DNA from 2 places in the Bacillus basilensis genome. Region 2 is predicted to be linked to the other one. Evidence: riboswitches for the same ligand, from Rfam matches in the RefSeq annotation. Region 2 holds a riboswitch; the other holds the start of a gene.
The links. Region 2 has a riboswitch for cyclic di-AMP ahead of ACQVV1_RS09425 (SipW-dependent-type signal peptide-containing protein). Riboswitches for the same ligand answer to the same signal wherever they lie in the genome.

Region 1: linked by a shared signal. The riboswitch ahead of ACQVV1_RS17965 (APC family permease) and the one ahead of ACQVV1_RS09425 (SipW-dependent-type signal peptide-containing protein) in region 2 are both predicted to bind cyclic di-AMP.

Annotation. Positions count from the first base shown of each region.
Region 1 covers NZ_JBNTQO010000009.1:80,577-85,935, forward strand. Annotated here, with positions in the region: gene trhO (oxygen-dependent tRNA uridine(34) hydroxylase TrhO) at 1-31, shown strand, start outside; gene ACQVV1_RS17950 (hypothetical protein) at 259-1,734, opposite strand; gene panE (2-dehydropantoate 2-reductase) at 1,910-2,854, shown strand; gene ACQVV1_RS17960 (hypothetical protein) at 2,909-3,037, opposite strand; cyclic di-AMP (ydaO/yuaA leader) riboswitch at 3,178-3,324, shown strand; gene ACQVV1_RS17965 (APC family permease) at 3,469-5,295, shown strand.
Region 2 covers NZ_JBNTQO010000004.1:6,294-20,253, forward strand. Annotated here, with positions in the region: gene tenA (thiaminase II) at 1-113, shown strand, start outside; gene ACQVV1_RS09370 (ABC transporter ATP-binding protein) at 82-831, shown strand; gene ACQVV1_RS09375 (ABC transporter permease) at 831-1,583, shown strand; gene ACQVV1_RS09380 (ABC transporter substrate-binding protein) at 1,580-2,581, shown strand; gene tenI (thiazole tautomerase TenI) at 2,592-3,212, shown strand; gene thiO (glycine oxidase ThiO) at 3,205-4,314, shown strand; gene thiS (sulfur carrier protein ThiS) at 4,330-4,533, shown strand; gene thiG (thiazole synthase) at 4,536-5,306, shown strand; gene thiF (thiazole biosynthesis adenylyltransferase ThiF) at 5,299-6,318, shown strand; gene thiD (bifunctional hydroxymethylpyrimidine kinase/phosphomethylpyrimidine kinase) at 6,325-7,140, shown strand; cyclic di-AMP (ydaO/yuaA leader) riboswitch at 7,231-7,378, shown strand; gene ACQVV1_RS09415 (hypothetical protein) at 7,472-7,858, shown strand; gene ACQVV1_RS09420 (hypothetical protein) at 7,875-8,105, shown strand; cyclic di-AMP (ydaO/yuaA leader) riboswitch at 8,367-8,512, shown strand; gene ACQVV1_RS09425 (SipW-dependent-type signal peptide-containing protein) at 8,609-8,713, shown strand; gene ACQVV1_RS09430 (potassium-transporting ATPase subunit F) at 8,710-8,790, shown strand; gene kdpA (potassium-transporting ATPase subunit KdpA) at 8,810-10,477, shown strand; gene kdpB (potassium-transporting ATPase subunit KdpB) at 10,491-12,581, shown strand; gene kdpC (K(+)-transporting ATPase subunit C) at 12,598-13,179, shown strand; gene kdpDN (KdpD-like non-kinase potassium sensor) at 13,236-13,960, shown strand, end outside.

The sequences.
Region 1 (5,359 bases), on a different contig from region 2:
TGCGTTAGAACAAATCGAAGCAGGAAAGTAAGTCGAATGAGTATAGCAAAACGAGAAGAAGTTACTCCAAAGTTCATTTTGGAGTAACTTCTTCTTTTTGTCAGTTTTTGTCGGTAAGTCGATATGTTCGAAAAATCGCTGATATATTTCGAGTTTTGCTGATATATTTCGAGTTTCGCTGATATATTTGAAAAATCGCTGGTAAAAATTTCATGTACTGAAGCGCGCTACAGATGGATAATTTGAAAATAAACTTTTTTAATTCTCATCATCTTTCTCTTTCACAGCAGATAACACTGTTTGTTTGACCCATGCTTTTCTTCTTCTATGCTGTACCCCCCATTGATATAACCCTTGTGCACCTAAAATAAGTGAAATGACTATACCGCTAATTGCTATTAAAAGAGCGAAAAATTCAAGGGGCGAAGATATTTTGTTTGAATCGGTGTTTCTTAAAAGATCAATCATAGTAAATCCTAACATTTGGCCTACTACAGAGTAGAGGGTTAAAATTAATAACAAAAGGCTATCTTTTTTTGAAGCGACATTTTCTTGATATTTAAACAAACTATCAAGATTTTGTTTTGCGTTCGAGTATAAAATTTCGATGTTAAAAAGTTTTCTTAAGCGAAAGAAAATATCTTCACTCTGTGATTGGGATACTAGCTCTAAAGAAAAGTAATTCGCTGTAAATGAATTGATTGAATAAATTAATTTCTCTATTTCATTTGTATCTTGTTCAATGTTTAGTTCAGCATAAGCGTTTGCCATTTTTAATAAAACGATTTTATGAAATAGATTTAATAACAAAGCGTAATAAAATTCCCCGTACATTTGACTGGCAAGTTTAGTAATTTCGTGTTCTCCCTCATTTGTTACACATGTGAAAATATGTTCTTCCATTATGAAATAGCGATTGGGTGCCCATCTCTGGTAAGCGTGTTGTTTTAAATAATCATGAATATAAGGAAGATTATTTGCACTCACATATGCTCTACCATCACTTGTTAACCCGGAAAGACTGGAAGTACGATAAACATCCACTTCATTAAGTTCCATATCTTCTTTTATAGATAATAATGTTTGAACGTACATTCTTTGGTCTTCAAAGAATGGAAAGGTTTGAAAGTAAGAGCTTCTTAATCTCTTCTTCTCAAAGAAGTCTGTTACGCCATGAAATAAATAACCGAAAATGAACCTTTCCACTTGGGAATATCTTTTTCCATTACACTCAATACAAATCGTTTCGTTTGTATCATTTTTAGTTTCAAGTACACGGAAGCGGGCGGCAAATTCGATTGCTTCTGATAATGACATTTTTGGAGCTGTTTCTACTTCTGTCCGAATGGTTAAGAAGCCAAGTTCATAAGGACAAAGTGTTATGTCAATAGAATGAATCTTGAATGGAACAGAAATAAGATTTGTTATTAAATATCCATTTGAATTAAGGTCTTTAGAATAGCGCTGTAATCCTTTTTGATGCGCTGAATGAGGAAATAGAATTTTATTTGTAAATGAAAGATAGTATGCTTCCATATTTTGATGTGAAACTTGAAACTTTCCGTAGTATGTATTTTCATTTTCAAGATGATCGAGTCGAAAAGGGCGAAAATCATTTTTCTGTAAGAAAGGGAACATATTTTGTTCATATCCAGTTTTAAAAGAAAACGGGAATATAAATTGAAATATAGCTGTTGTTACATCTTTTTCCTCGATTGTTTGTATTGCCTCCATTTACATTGTTTCCTTTCCATATGTGCTATAAAAACAACATGCCCAAATTCATTTGAAAATAACCACTGTTTTATACTATATAAAGAATGAAAATTCAGCTTATTTAGTAGGGGACATGTATAATGTTATGTATACTAAAAGGTATAAGATTATATTTTGAAAAGGGGGATGTTGTATGCGTATTTTAGTACTAGGAGCTGGTGGCGTCGGAGGCTTTTTTGGTGGCCGATTAGTTGAAAAGGGAGAAGATGTTACGTTTCTTGTTCGTAGTAAACGGAAAAAACAATTAGAGGAAGGAGGACTTGTAATCCGAAGTATGAACGGGGATTTTTCCTTCCAACCGAAATTAATAACGAAAGAAGATAGAACTTCTCCATTTGATGTTATTTTATTTTCAACAAAAGCGTATCACTTAAACGAGGCAATTCAAGATTTGAAGCTGTTTGTAGGTAAAAATACTGTAATCATTCCATTGTTAAATGGTATCGCTCATTTATCATTATTACAAAAAGAATTCGGCGAGGAAAAAGTAATTGGCGGTTTATGCTTTATCGAGACGACGTTAAACGATCAAGGAGAAATTGTACAAACTAGCGCTGCCAACAGACTTGTATTTGGAGAAATTAAGTCTCAAGATCCAGAGAGAATAAAGCATATTTCTAAAGCATTTGCAGATACGAAATCTAGTTTTGTTTTAAGTGAAAATATTACGCAAGATATGTGGCATAAATATTTATTTATTACTGTAATGTCAGGTGTGACAACATTAATGCGTGCACCAATAGGACCAATCCGTGAAAGTGAAGGTGGACGTGATTTTATCCGAAGCTTATTTGAAGAATGTGTGCAAATTATGAGATATATTGGGGCACCAGTTAAGGATGAGATTTCCAAGGAACATATGAAAACAATTGATAAAATTTCATATGACATGAAGTCATCGATGCAGCGGGATATGGAAAAAGGTTCGTCTATAGAAGGAAAGCACTTACAAGGATATTTACTAGATGTAGCAGAACAATTTTCTATAGAAGCACCATTATTAGAAGCAGTATATCAAAATTTGAAAGTGTATGAAGAAATGACCTTTAACAGATCAGCAATAGAATTGGATGTATGAAAAAATAAAAAAGAAAGCAATATATAAGTGTATTGCTTTCTTTTTTATGACAATTTATTTATTTCTTTTCGTTCTATCTGTCAAATTTATTTCCTGTTCACGTTTACTGTATAGTTGATTAATTTCATTTGCTAACGCATCTAAATAGGAATCGGAAAAAATAGGCTTCTTTTCTTTAGACATATGGGTCTCCTTTATCGATTTTTTAGTATTCATTATGTATATTTATCGGCGGATTATGCGCAATCATTTTAAATTTTTTCTTTTTCAAAATTTTTGTTTACATTTTGAAAATAAAGGAGTATTATAATCCACAGTTTCAATTTTCTAAATCGCTGAAACCGCATGGTGCGGGGGACCCGTTCTTATGGATTAATACTTAATCCAATGGGGTGAATCCTTGAAAAAGGTAGGGCTACTCATAGGCCCGAATCCGACAGCTAACCTCGTAAGCGTTATATTGAGAAGGAAGGTGGAGCTTGTGCGACAAAAAATATAATGTCTACAAGTCTATTTCGTTATGGCTTGTAGACATTTTTTGTTTTCTGAAGAAATAGTTTATCCGCTGTAACTAGCAGAAAAGTTCGTACAAAATTAATGGAGAGTGGACAGCAGTGGTTTCATCTATTAAAAGATTTTTAATTGGAAGACCGTTAAAATCAACTGAGCTTGGAGAACAAAAGCTCAATAAAACGAAGGCGTTAGCAATTTTGTCTTCTGACGCTTTATCATCGGTTGCTTACGGTCCAGAGCAAATATTAATTGCTTTAGCAGGTCTTGGAGCAATCGCTTATTGGTATTCTATTCCGATAGCTGTTGGGGTATTAGTATTATTGACAGCCCTTATTTTATCTTATCGACAAATTATTTTTGCTTATCCGCATGGCGGGGGCGCGTATGTTGTATCAAAAGAAAATTTAGGGATGAACCCAGGCTTAATTGCTGGAGGATCTTTATTAGTCGATTATATTTTAACGGTTGCGGTAAGTGTGTCTGCTGGTACAGATGCGCTAACATCTGCTTTTCCTAGTTTACATGCACATAATGTAATCATTGCGATTATATTTGTTATATTTATTACTATTTTAAATTTAAGAGGGGTAACGGAATCAGCTTCCGTTTTAGCATATCCTGTTTATTTATTCGTTTTAGCACTATTTATATTAATTGGTGTAGGGATATATAATATTTTAACGGGACACGTTTCACCGACTTTACACACGCCAATTGGAACGCCGGTTGCAGGAATTAGTTTGTTTTTACTGTTACGAGCATTTGCATCGGGTAGTTCGGCTTTAACAGGTGTAGAGGCGATCTCTAACGCAATTCCAAACTTTAAGGATCCTGCACCTAACAATGCAGCGAAAACATTGCTTGCAATGGGAGCATTACTTGCAGTGTTATTTTCAGGGATTGTTTTCTTAGCTTATTATTACGGAATTACTCCAAGTAAAGAAGTAACAGTTGTTTCTCAAATTGCTGAACAAACATTTGGACGTAATTTCATGTACTATTTCATACAAGGTACAACAGCTTTAATATTAATTCTTGCTGCTAACACAGGATATTCTGCATTTCCGTTATTAGCAGTTAACCTTGCAAAAGATAAGTTTATACCGAGAATGTTTACGATTAGAGGAGACCGCCTAGGTTACTCAAACGGTATTATTATACTTGGAATCGCTTCGATTATTTTAATTGTAGCCTTCCAAGGGCAAACAGAACATTTAATCCCGTTATATGCAGTAGGTGTATTTATTCCATTCACACTTTCTCAAACTGGGATGGTATTAAAATGGCTTCGTGAAAAACCAGAAGGATGGGCTTTGAGATTAACGATTAATTTAATCGGTGCAGTTATTAGTTTTATCGTAATGAGCATGTTCTTTTTAACTAAATTTGCACAAGTTTGGTCGATCCTTATTTTCTTACCTGCCATCATCTTCTTGTTCCATCGAATTAAGAAGCATTACGACGCGGTGGGTGATCAATTAAGTTTAAAAACTTGTGAACCACTTGTTCCAATTGAGGGAAATGTAATTGTTGTTCCTGTAGCTGGTATGACTCATGTGGTGGAAAATTCATTGAACTATGCGAAGGCTCTTTCGGCAGATCAAGTTATTGCTGTATATGTTGCTTTTGACAGAGAAGAGGAAAAGAAATTTGAAGAGAAATGGAAGAAGTGGCAACCTGAAGTAAGGCTTGTTACCTTACATTCTCATTATAGAAGTATTATTCAGCCACTAACAAAGTTTATTGATACAGTACAATATAAAGCGAGTGAGTCAAATTACCGGGTTACTGTAGTTATACCACAGTTCATTCCGAAAAAAGGTTGGCATAACATTCTTCATAATCAGTCTAGTTTACTCATTCGTGCGTATTTACTCTATAAAAGAAATGTTGTTATTACGACAGTTCCATATCATTTGAAAAAATAAGAAGGTTTTTAAGGATAGCTTTACGAAAGTGAAGCTATCCTTTTTGTGTATACACTATGCATAA
Region 2 (13,960 bases):
GATTAGAGGAGATTTTCCTATATTCCAGTCGATTTGAATATTTATTCTGGGATATGTCCTATCGTAAGGAGATGTGGGGATTTGAGGAGCAAGAACATACTACAGTTTCATAATGTTTCTTTTCATTATGATGAGAAACCAATCATCAATGAATTAAATGCTTCTATACGAGATAAAGAGTTTGTAAGTATTATCGGACCGAGTGGATGCGGGAAAAGTACTTTATTTCGCCTTATTACAGGTTTAGAAGAAGCAAGTACGGGACAGATAGAGCTGACAGAAACAAAGAGCCATCCTGTAGGATATATGCCCCAAAAAGATATGCTCCTGCCATGGAGAACGATTATTGAGAATGCTGCCCTGCCGCTAGAGTGCCAAGGTGTACAGAAGAAAGAAGCACAAATAAAGGCAAAGGAACTGTTACATAAATTTGGCTTACAAGGGTATGAGACAAAATATCCGAAAGATTTATCTGGCGGTATGAGACAACGCGTATCTTTTATTCGAACTTTATTAACAGGCGGGGAGATATTGCTGTTAGATGAACCGTTTAGCGCGTTGGATGCTTTAACGAAGGCATCTTTGCAAGAATGGCTGTTTGAACAATGGAAAGAGTGGGAAAAAACAATTTTATTTATTACTCATGATGTGGAAGAAGCATTATTTCTTTCTAATCGAATTTTCGTTGTAGAAAATCAACCGATAACTACTTTAACCGAGAAGATTGTACCGCTTGATTGTAATCGGACAAGAAAAGATTTATATAAGCCTGAAGTGTTAGCGCTTAAAGATGAGCTTCTTAGTATGTTACAAAGGCAGGTACTCGTATGATGAACCGGTTGAAGGAACTATTACCTGCCCTTACACTTTCTAGTATTTTACTTGTCATGTGGGAAATAGGCGCAAGAGTTGTAGATGAGATGTACATTTTACCGTCACCGTCTGCAATTGTAATGAAGATATGGAAACTAAAAGATATATTATTTACGGTTCATTTGCCGGCAACATTAAATGTCGTTTTAATAGGGGTGGCTATTTCTATCGTACTTGGGGTAGGGCTAGCGATGTTAATGAATGCGAGTAATTGGATGGAGAGAGCATTTTATCCATTATTAGTTGCCTCACAAACGATTCCGATTACAGCGCTTGCTCCACTCTTCGTTTTATGGTTTGGATATACGATTTGGAGTAAGGTTGTTGTTACGGTTTTAATTACGTTTTTTCCAATTGCGGTCAATACGTATGATGGACTACGTAGTACAAAAATAGAATGGGAGGAGCTCTTAGTTACGTATGGAGCAACGAAAAAAGATGTTTTTCTTAAATTAAAGTTACCATCTGCTCTTCCTTATTTTTTCTCAGCTTTAAAAATTGCAGTTCCGCTTAGTGTGATTGGGGCAGCAATTGGTGAATGGCTCGGTGCACAAGCCGGGTTAGGATATTTCAGTAAAAGGATGATGACGCAATTAGACGGAGCGGGTGTATTTGCACCCATTGTATTGTTATCATTATTAGCTATTTCCTTTGTCATCCTTATTTCGATTTTAGAAAAGAAATTTATTAGTTGGAGGAAGCATTCATGAAATTTTTAAAACGCATCTTTGTGTTTACATTATTAGTTGCAATGATTGCTGGATGTTCTAGTAATTCAGCATCAGATAAGGGTAAGAAAGAAAAAGAAATAACGGTCATGCTTGATTGGTACCCAAATGCGGTACATAGCTTTATTTATGCGGCAATTGAAAAAGGCTACTTTAAAGAAGAAGGAGTAAAGGTGAATATTAAATTCCCTTCCAATCCGACTGATCCATTAACTTTAGCAGCGGCAGGAAAAGTAACGGTTGGCTTGTATTATCAACCAGATGTTGTTATGGCAAGAGCAAATGAACAAATTCCAGTGAAATCAATTGGAGCTGTCGTACGTTCCCCGTTAAATCATGTTGTATCACTGAAATCAGCAGGCATTCAATCACCGAAAGATTTAGAAGGAAAAACAGTAGGATATTCGGGGACACCTTTAAGTGAGATGTATTTAAAAACGATGGTAAAAGAAGCTGGTGGTAATCCAGATACAGTGAAAGTAGTCGATGTTGGCTTTGATTTAGTACCAGCGTTAATTACGAAAAAAGTAGATGCAGTAACAGGAGCATACATTAACCATGAAGTACCTGTTATGCGACATGAAGGCCATGAACCAGCGTACTTTAATCCAGCTGATTATGGTGTGCCAAACTATCATGAGCTTGTATTTGTAACAGGTGATAAAACGTTGAAAAAAGATAAGGAAGCGTTGCAAGCTTTCTTACGTGGTACGAAAAAAGGTTATGAATTCATGAAGAAAAATCCAGATGAAGCATTAAATATTTTATTAAATCATCAAGAAAAAGAAAACTTCCCGCTTGTACCAGAAGTTGAAAAAGAAAGTATGAAAATTTTATTAGAGAAGATGGAAACGAAAGATGAGCCATTCCTATCGGATTCAAAAGAGTCATGGGAGAAACAAAATAAATGGCTGAAAGATAAAGGGATGACGAAAGAAATCGTTCCAGCTGAGGAATTATTCGAAAACATTTTAAAGTAGGCGAATGAATATGAAAAATGAGCTTCATGTAATCTCAAATGGTCACATGTCATTCGAAGAGCTAGTGAATGTAGCAATGCAAATTGAGAGTGAGATTGATTATTTACATGTTCGTGAGCGTGAGAAAAGTACGAAGGAATTGTATGAAGGTGTGGAAAGTCTTTTGAAGAAAGGCTTTCCCGCATCGAAGATAGTAATAAATGATCGAATTGATATTGCTATTTTATTAAATATTCCGCGTGTGCAGCTAGGATATCGAAGCGCAGATGTAAGGTCAGTGAAAGAAAAGTTTTCTTATTTGCATGTCGGTTATTCTGTGCATTCTTTAGAAGAGGCGATCGATGCATTTAAGAATGGAGCGGATTCACTCGTCTATGGTCATGTATTTCCGACAGATTGTAAAAAAGGTGTGCCAGCGAGAGGGCTTGAAGAAGTTTCAGCCATTGCAAAGTGTTTATCCATACCGATTACAGCAATTGGAGGAATCACCACGGAAAACACAGGGGATGTTCTTACTAATGGTGTCAGTGGTATTGCTGTTATGTCTGGAATTATAAGTAGTAGTAACCCATATAGCAAAGCGAAATCTTATAAGGAATCAATAAGAAAGTGGGCGGAAAAACATGTGTAAGAAGTATGATGTAGCGATAATTGGCGGAGGTGTAATAGGTAGTTCAGTTGCACATTTTCTAGCAGAACGAGGGCATAAAGTAGCGATTGTAGAGAAGCAACAGATTGCATCTGAAGCCTCGAAAGCAGCTGCTGGTTTACTTGGGGTTCAGGCAGAATGGGATGCGTATGATCCGTTATTTGAACTTGCTAGAGAAAGCCGTGCTATATTTCCACAACTTGCAGCAGTTTTACGTGAAAAAACAGGCATCGATATTGGGTATGAAGAAAAAGGCATTTATCGCATTGCTCAAAATGAAGATGAGAAGGAAAGAATTCTTCATATTATGGATTGGCAGCAGAAAACAGGTGAAGATTCCTATTTTCTAACGGGAGAAAAATTGCGGGAAAAAGAGCCATTTCTATCTGAATCCATTATAGGTGCGGTATATTATCCGAAAGATGGTCATGTTATTGCACCAGAGCTTACAAAAGCATTTGCACACTCTGCAGCAATTTCCGGTACTGATATATATGAACAAACAGAAGTATTTGATATTCGTATTGAAAATGATAACGTAACAGGAATTGTTACAAGCGAAGGTATTATTGCGTGCGAGAAAGTTGTGATTGCAGGTGGTTCATGGAGCACGAAGTTACTAGGTTATTTTCACCGCGAATGGGGTACATATCCAGTTAAAGGAGAAGTAGTAGCGGTAAGAAGTAGAAAATCACTTTTAAATGCGCCTATTTTCCAAGAAAGATTTTATATTGCACCAAAGCGCGGTGGACGGTACGTAATTGGAGCAACGATGAAGTCTCATACGTTTAATAAAACTGTGCAACCAGAAAGTATTACTTCTATATTAGAGCGTGCTTATACAATATTGCCGGCTTTAAAAGAAGCGGAATGGGAAAGTGCATGGGCAGGATTAAGGCCACAATCAAATCACGAAGCTCCTTATATGGGAGAGCATGAAGAAATAAAAGGTTTATATGCTTGCACGGGCCATTATCGAAACGGCATTTTATTAAGTCCTGTTTCTGGTCAATATATGGCGGATTTAATAGAAGGAAAGCAGGAGAATCACTTGTTAGATTCATTGCTTTCTAAAAGAGTTTAGAAAGGGGATGGAAGTTTGAATTTAAAAATTAATGGTAATCAAATTGAAGTGCCAGCGAGTGTGAAAACAGTAGCTGAACTACTTACACATTTAGAGTTAGATAACAGAATTGTTGTAGTTGAGCGTAATAAAGATATTTTACAAAAAGATAATCATACAGATACATCTGTTTTTGATGGAGACCAAATTGAGATTGTAACTTTCGTAGGAGGCGGTTGATTATGTTAAACATTGGACCATTGTCATTTCAGTCTAGACTTTTATTAGGAACAGGGAAATTCCCTGATTTTGACGTACAGCAAAAAGCAATTGACGTTTCTGAAGCTGAAATTTTAACGTTTGCAGTACGTCGTATGGATATATTTGATGCAAAGCAACCTAATTTATTAGAGAAGCTTGATGTGAAAAAATATACGTTATTACCGAATACAGCCGGAGCGAAAAATGCTGAAGAAGCTGTTCGTATTGCAAAATTAGCGAAAGCTTCAGGACTTTGTGACATGATCAAAGTAGAGGTTATTGGTGATGATAGAACGTTATTACCTGATCCAATAGAAACATTAAAGGCATCTGAAATGTTACTAGAAGAAGGATTTATCGTACTTCCTTACACATCTGATGATGTTGTATTAGCCCGCAAATTACAAGAACTTGGCGTGCATGCGATTATGCCAGGAGCATCACCAATCGGATCAGGGCTTGGTATTGTAAATCCGTTAAATTTAAGCTTCATTATTGAACAAGCGACAGTACCAGTTATCGTTGACGCTGGTATCGGTAGCCCAGCTGACGCGGCATTCGCGATGGAATTAGGAGCGGATGGTGTGTTATTAAATACGGCTGTATCAGGAGCAAAAGATCCTATTAAAATGGCATACGCAATGAAATTAGGTATCAAAGCAGGTCGCATAGGCTTTGAAGCAGGTCGTATCGCACGTAAACGCTGTGCAACTGCAAGTAGTCCTTTAGAAGGAATGAGTGTAGTTGAATAATCGATATTCTCGCCAAGAACTATTTTCTCCCATTGGGGAAGAAGGACAGCAAAAGATAAGAGAAAAGCATGTGCTTATTATTGGCGCAGGCGCATTAGGTAGTGCAAATGCAGAAATGTTTGTAAGAGCTGGTGTTGGGAAGGTAACAATTGTTGACCGTGATTATGTCGATTGGAGTAATTTACAAAGGCAGCAATTGTATGCAGAGAGTGATGTGAAAAATAATCTTCCGAAGGCTGTAGCGGCGAAGAAACGTCTAGAAGAGATTAATAGTGAAGTAAGAGTAGAAGCACTCGTTCAAGATGTAACAGCTGAGGAATTAGAAGAGCTTGTTACAAATGTTGATGTAATCATTGATGCAACTGATAATTTCGAAACGCGTTTCATTGTAAATGATATAGCGCAAAAATATTCTATTCCATGGATTTACGGGGCTTGTGTAGGGAGTTACGGACTTTCTTACACAATTCTTCCTAGTAAAACACCATGTTTATCATGTTTATTACAATCGATTCCGCTTGGCGGTGCGACATGTGATACAGCGGGCATTATATCACCTGCTGTATCTCTCGTCGTTTCTCATCAAGTAACGGAAGCTCTTAAACTATTAGTGGAAGATTACGAATCACTTCGAGAGGGACTTGCGTCGTTTGATGTATGGAAGAATGAATATTCATGTATGAATGTGCAAAAGCTTCGTAAACACAATTGTCCTTCATGCGGGGAGAATGCATTATATCCGTATTTAAATAAAGAAAATACATCGAAAACAGCAGTTTTATGCGGACGAAATACAGTTCAAATTAGACCACCTCATAAAGGGGAAATGGATTTTGAACAATATAAGGGGCTGCTGGAAGGTCGCGTTACGGATTTAAATGTAAATCCATATTTACTATCATTTTCTGTTGAAGAAAAGAGATTAGTTGCCTTCAAAGATGGTCGTGTACTTGTACATGGAACGAAAGATATAAGCGAAGCAAAGACGATTTATCATCGCTATTTTGGTTAGAAAAGGATGAGTGGGATGAAAGTGAATAAAGCTTTAACAATTGCAGGATCTGATAGCGGAGGCGGTGCTGGCATTCAAGCGGATTTAAAAACATTCCAAGAGCTTGGTGTATATGGGATGACGGCTATTACGGTAATTACTGCTCAAAACACGCTTGGCGTTCAAGGGGTATATCCTGTTCCATTAGAAGGTATTACGGAACAGCTGAATTCAATTGGTACGGATTTAACACCAGATGCTGTGAAACTAGGAATGTTATTTAGTAGCGAAATCATTCAAATTGTAGCAGAACATATTAATAAATTTGGCTGGAATAATATTGTGCTAGACCCTGTTATGATTGCTAAGGGTGGAGCATCATTATTACAACAAGAAGCAGTACAAGCATTAAAGGAATATTTATTACCAGTAGCAACTGTTATAACACCGAATGTTCCGGAAGCAGAAGTGTTAACTGGGCTGGAAATTCATAACGTTGAAGATAGTAAAGAGGCTGCAAAAGTACTTCATGAATTAGGTGCGAAATATGTACTCATGAAGGGCGGACATGCAGAATATCAAGGTAATGAAGTAATTGATTTACTCTTTGATGGAGAAGATTTTATTGAATTTAGAAGTGAGCGAATTCCTTCAAAGCAAACACACGGAAGCGGCTGTACATTTGCGTCAGCAGTTACAGCTGGACTTGCGAAAGGATACTCGATGGAAGAGGCAGTTCAAGAGGCTAAACAATTTATTAGTATAGCAATTGAAGAACCGTTGAATATTGGAAGTGGTCATGGACCGACGAATCACTTTGCATACAAATTGAATAAAGCATAAGCATGAATAATAGAAAAGTCAGTTTTATAACTGGCTTTTTTTCTGTTTACTTTTTCCAAATACAGGAGTAATATATCAGCCAGAATACATTTTTGTAATACGCTGAGTCCAATTCTATGGAGCGGAGGAACCAATTTGTGCAGTGTCACTAGGGGTGAATCTTTCAATTTTGAAAGTAGGGCTACTCTCAAAGTCCGAATCCGACAGCTAACTTCGTAAGCGTCTTGAGAGAGGACGGTGCCATGATGGATACATCACTTCATCGATCTGATTAGTATAGGGGAATATCAATCTATGTTTGAGTTCTTTTATGCTAAGGAGGATGAGGTATATGGAACTAACACTTATTTGTGTTGGAGAAGAAAGCAAGGTAAATAGTTTAATAGATTTAGTAGCTTTTCAACATGAGTTAATTATTTTTACAGCAAATGAAGAGATAGCGGCTGAAGTTAGGAATTGTGGATTTGATTGGACGTATAGTTGTAGTAAGAAGCAGGATTTTACTAGTATTTGTGAGTGTATTAAGAAGGTGATTCTGCTAGGGGATGAGCTTCCAATCGTTAGCTTCTTTACAGAACACATTCGTTTTTCTTTCCAAGCGCCTATTACTGTTGTTACAAAAAATAAACGATATCCAGCGAGGCTCTATGAAACAATTGGAGCTACATTTGTCGTGTTTACGAATTGTGATAATATTTCTTTTTTATGTTTTGAATAAGGCGGGGGAGAAGAAAATGAAGGTGTTATTATTAGGAGATATAGCGAATCGTTGGGCAGTATCGGTAGAGCGAGTTCAAGAATTGGTGGTGCTCGATCCTATTTTTCCAAGGCCCTATATCATATTACCATCAAAAGACGCTTTATATTTAAAATCAGATGTTATCGAATATGAGCAGCTACATGCAGAATTGTCACAAGTTTATATTCGCGGGAGAAATTTACGTGCTTTTTTACGAGGGGAATAAATAGTGTATAAAAAAAGAGCGAATGCGAAGTGCAACAAGCTATGCACTTCATGTCATTCGCTCTTTTTATTTCGTATTTAAAAGGTTATTTCTGTGAAAAAGAAAGAAAAGACGAGAAAACAGATGAAAGAATATTAATAACACTAAATGTAAGCGTTTAAACAGATGGATATTTTCTTATTTTCAGTAATTTGCCTCTTTACAAGTTAAATATAGAGGAGTATATTTACTCTCATAAATCATTCATAAAATTTCCAAAAAAACCTAAAATCGCTGAGTTCCAGAAATGGAGCGGGGGAACCAATTTTGTGCATCGTCACTTGGGGTGAATCTTTCAGTTTTGAAAGTAGGGCTACTCTTTAGGCCCGAATCCGACAGCTAACCTCGTAAGCGTTTAGAGAGGAGGTTTACTTTGTGTTGTTCATTTCGAACACTAAGTAGAGCTTAGTGTTCTTTTTTTGATAATCTAATGGTAAATTTTTACAATGGGAAGAGGGATAGCTATGTTAGATGTTGTAATGATCGGGATTTTTGTTGTGTTAGTCGCATCGATGGCAAGTCTTGCAAGTTGGTCAGATAAAGTTGTGAAAGAAGGGAAGCAATCATGACGATTGCCTTATCGGTTATTGTTGCAGTAATTACGTTGTACTTAGTGTATGCATTATTAAATCCGGAAAAGTTTTAATTAGGGGGAGTCATTCATTATGATCTGGGTCGCAGTTGTTATTACAATGCTATTGTTTATTCTTGTGGCAAAGCCAACGGGAATTTATTTAGAGAAAGCCTTTCAAGGTAGTAAAAAGCTAGATAAAGTATTCGGGCCTTTTGAAAAACTTATTTTTAAAATTGCGGGTGTAAAAGAATACAATCAAACGTGGAAACAGTACGCATTATCATTAGTTTTATTAAATGGATTTATGATTGTTGTAGTATATTTCATTTTCAGATTACAAGGAGTATTGCCATTAAATCCAGCACACATTGAAGGAATGGAGCCTACGCTCGCTTTTAATACAGCAATTAGTTTTATGGCTGATACAAACTTACAGCATTATAGCGGTGAAAATGGTTTATCTTATTTATCACAATTAATCGGAATTACATTCTTAATGTTTGCAGCACCGGCAACGACTTTAGCGCTCGTTATGGCATTTATAAGAGGACTGGCTGGAAAAGAACTCGGTAACTTTTTCGTTGATTTTACGAGAGCGTTAACGAGAGTTTTTCTTCCTATCGCATGTATTGCGGCACTAGCGTTTGTTGCACTTGGCGTACCACAAACGTTAGACGGAGCAGTTACGGCACAAACGATTGATGGCGCGAAGCAAAGTATTTTACGTGGGCCAGTTGCATCATTCGTTTCAATTAAGGAACTTGGGAATAACGGTGGTGGATTTTTCGGGGCAAACTCTACACATCCTTTTGAAAACCCAGGACAAATGAGTAATATTTTGCAAATGATGCTTATGATGTTATTGCCAACAGCACTACCATTCACGTACGGACGAATGGTAGGAAATAAAAAACAAGGACGTATTCTTTTCGTTTCACTATTCATGGTGTTTTTACTAGGGTTTATAACGATTACGACATCTGAACTAAACGGGAATCCGGCATTAAATGGAATGGGTATTGAACACGTACAAGGAAGTACAGAAGGAAAAGAAGTAAGGTTCGGAACAGTATTTTCTTCCCTTTATGCGACTGTAACGACAGCTGCTGAAACAGGGGCTGTTAATACGATGCATGATACGTTAACACCAATTGGTGGGTTAGTTCCACTTGTAAATATGATGTTAAATACAGTATATGGCGGCGTTGGAGCAGGTTTTGTGAACATTATTATGTATGCGATTATCGCAGTCTTTATATCTGGATTGATGGTCGGACGGACACCAGAGTTTTTAGGTAAGAAAATTGAAGGTAAGGAAATGAAGTTAATTGCGGTAACGATACTATTTCATCCACTGCTTATTTTAGGATTTTCAGCATTAGCTCTTTCAACAAGTTTAGGAACGGATGCTATTTCTCATTCCGGTTTCCACGGTTTGACGCAAGTGGTATATGAATATACATCGTCAGCTGCGAATAACGGATCTGGATTTGAAGGATTAGCGGATAATACACCGTTTTGGAATATTACAACTGGTTTAGTTATGTTTTTAGGTCGCTATTTCAGTTTAATTACGATGCTAGCTGTCGCAGCTTCATTGAAAGAAAAGACGGTTGTACCAGAAACAGTCGGAACGTTCCGTACGGATAATAGTTTATTTGGCGGCATTTTCATCGGAACAATTGTAATTGTCGGTGCATTAACATTCTTCCCGATGTTAGTACTCGGTCCAATTGCAGAATTTCTTACATTGAAGTAATGGAGGGTAAATGATGAGACTGGTAGTAGTAAAAGAAAAAAGAGTAAATCAGTCACAAATACATGCTGTAGAAGATGAGGTTAGACAAGTGAAAGCGATGGATCGTGATATCGTGACACATGCGATGAAACAATCCTTTGCGAAATTGAGTCCGAAAGTCATGATAAAGAATCCAATTATGTTTGTTGTGGAAATTGGATTTATCATTACGTTCATTTTATCGTTTCTTCCAAGTGGTTCTAGTAGTGTACCAGGATGGTTTAATATAACAGTTTCTCTCATTCTATTATTTACAGTTTTATTTGCTAACTTTGCAGAAGCTTTAGCGGAAGGTCGGGGGAAAGCGCAAGCCGATTCCTTAAAACAGTCGAAGAAAGATGTATTTGCAAATGTTGTAAAAGAAAATGGAGACACCGTTCAAGTTTCAGCAACTGATCTTAGAAAAGGTGACGTTGTTATTGTAAAACAAGGAGAAATGATTCCAAGTGATGGGGAAGTAATAAAAGGATTAGCGTCTGTCGATGAATCTGCGATTACAGGGGAATCAGCTCCTGTAATAAAAGAAGCCGGAGGTGATTTTTGCTCCGTAACAGGCGGTACGATGGTTGTAAGTGATGAGATTACGATTGTCATTACGAGTAATCCTGGGGAATCATTTATTGATAAAATGATTTCGTTAGTAGAAGGGGCTTCTCGTCAAAAAACGCCGAATGAGATTGCTTTAAATACAGTATTAACGAGTTTAACGCTTATTTTCTTAATCGTTGTTGTGACGCTGCCGATTTTTACAAATTACTTAGGATTTCAAATTGATACAGCTGTACTTGTAGCGTTGTTAGTTTGTTTAATTCCAACGACAATTGGTGGATTATTATCGGCAATTGGTATTGCCGGGATGGACCGCGTGACAAAGTTTAATGTGTTAGCGATGTCGGGTAAAGCAGTGGAAGCTGCGGGTGATATTAATACAATTATTTTAGATAAAACGGGTACGATTACTTTCGGGAACCGAATGGCTCATACATTATTACCTGTAGGAAATGAAACGATTGAGCAAGTTGGAAAGTGGGCTGCTATTAGCTCAGTTTTAGATGAAACACCAGAAGGTCGATCAGTTATAGAATATGTAAAAACGAAGTCTATATCATATAATCGAGAAATTGCAGAAAAAGGTGAATTTGTTCCATTTAAAGCAGAAACGAGAATGAGTGGTGTTGATTTACAGGACGGAACGAAAGTGAGAAAAGGTGCTGTAGGTAGCGTAATTGAATGGGTTCAGTCACAAGGTGGCACGATTCCGAAAGATGTAAATCAAAAAGCAGATTTCATTTCAAAAGAGGGCGGAACACCACTTGTAGTTGCAGTAAATAATCGTATTTACGGTTTAATCTATTTAAAAGATACAGTAAAACCTGGCATGCGTGAACGTTTTGAACAGTTGCGTCAAATGGGGATTAAAACGGTTATGTGTACAGGGGATAACCCATTAACAGCAGCAACAATTGCAAAAGAAGCAGGGGTAGATGAATTCGTTGCCGAGTGTAAACCAGAAGATAAAATTTCTGTTATTAAAGCAGAGCAAGATAAAGGGAAACTTGTAGCGATGACAGGTGATGGTACAAATGATGCGCCGGCATTAGCGCAGGCTGACGTTGGATTAGCAATGAATAGCGGAACGACAGCTGCAAAAGAAGCAGCAAATATGATTGATTTAGATTCGAACCCAACAAAAATTATTGAGGTTGTAGGAATCGGTAAGCAATTGTTAATGACACGTGGTGCGTTAACGACGTTTAGTATTGCAAATGATATCGCGAAATATTTCGCTATTATTCCAGCGATGTTTACACTTGCAATTCCGCAAATGGAAGCATTGAACATTATGAAATTAACATCACCACTGTCAGCGATTTTATCAGCATTAATATTTAATGCAGTTATTATTCCATTACTCATTCCATTGGCGATGAAAGGTATCGCATATAAACCGATGAGTTCGAATGCACTACTTGGCCGAAACCTACTTATTTATGGGCTGGGCGGAGTGATTGTACCGTTTATTGGAATTAAAGTAATTGATATGATTGTCGGTTTGTTCATATAAGGAAGAGGGGAAAAAGATGGCGAAGAAACAAAGTATACTATCACCGATTATACGTATTACTTTTACATTTTTAGTGTTGTGCGGCCTTGTATATCCGCTTATTGTTACTGGTATTGCGCAAGCAGTAATGAAGGATAATGCGGATGGAAGTCTAATATATAATGATAAAAATGAAGTGATTGGTTCTAAATTAATCGGTCAAAATTTCACAGATCCACGTTATTTTCATGGACGTGTCTCTAGTATTGAATATAAAGCAGAAGCGTCTGGTTCAAATAACTATGCACCGTCTAATCCAGATTTAGAGAAACGAGTAGAGAAAAGTATTGAAGATTGGAAGAAACAAAATCCCACTGTTCCGGTTACAGAAGTGCCAATCGATTTAGTGACAAATTCAGGTTCAGGGCTTGATCCTGACATTAGTCCGAAGGCAGCTTCCGTACAGGTAGAGCGCATCTCGAAATTAACGAATATTTCGAAAGAAATGCTGGATCAATTGATTAAAGATCAAACGGAAGATGCGGCACTTGGCTTATTTGGAGAAAACCGCGTGAACGTTTTAAAGTTAAATTTAGAATTACAGAAATTAATGAAATAGTAACAGTGCTACCTCAATCTAACGGATTGAGGTAGCGTTGTTTCGAAAGAAAGGTTGTGAATGTTTTGTATGCGGATGACTATAAACCAACTTTTCAAAGGCGAACACCAGAAGAGTATTTAGAATATATTCGTCAGCAAAATCGCGGGAAGTTAAAGTTATATGTGGGGGCTGCTCCAGGAGTAGGGAAAAGTTATAAAATGCTCTTTGATGCAAGAGAGATGAAAAAAGATGGTATGGATATTGTAATTGGTTTAATTGAAACGCACGGAAGAAAAGAGACGGAAGAAGCAATTGCAGATTTAGAAAAGGTTTCTTTAAAAGAAATACAGTATAAAGGAAAAATATTTTATGAACTTGATGTGGAAGAAATTATAAAACGTGCACCGCAAGTAGTCGTAGTTGATGAACTGGCACATAGTAATATACCAGGTTCCAAACATAAAAAACGTTACATGGATGTGCAAGAATTGCTAGAGGCTGGTATATCCGTATTATCAGCGTTTAATATTCAGCATTTAGAAAGTGTTCATGATATTGTAGCTCAAATTACGAATATAAAAGTACGAGAACGAATTCCAGATTTTATTTTGCAAAAGGCGAATGAAATTCAGCTCGTTGATGCAACACCTGAGGTATTAAGGAAGAGATTAATAGATGGAAAGATATATAAGGAAGAAAAAATTCAGCAAAGCTTACAAAATTTCTTTACGCTTAATAATCTAGGGGCACTCAGAGAGTTATCGCTTCGTGAAGTTGCTGATGATATGGAAGAGAAAAT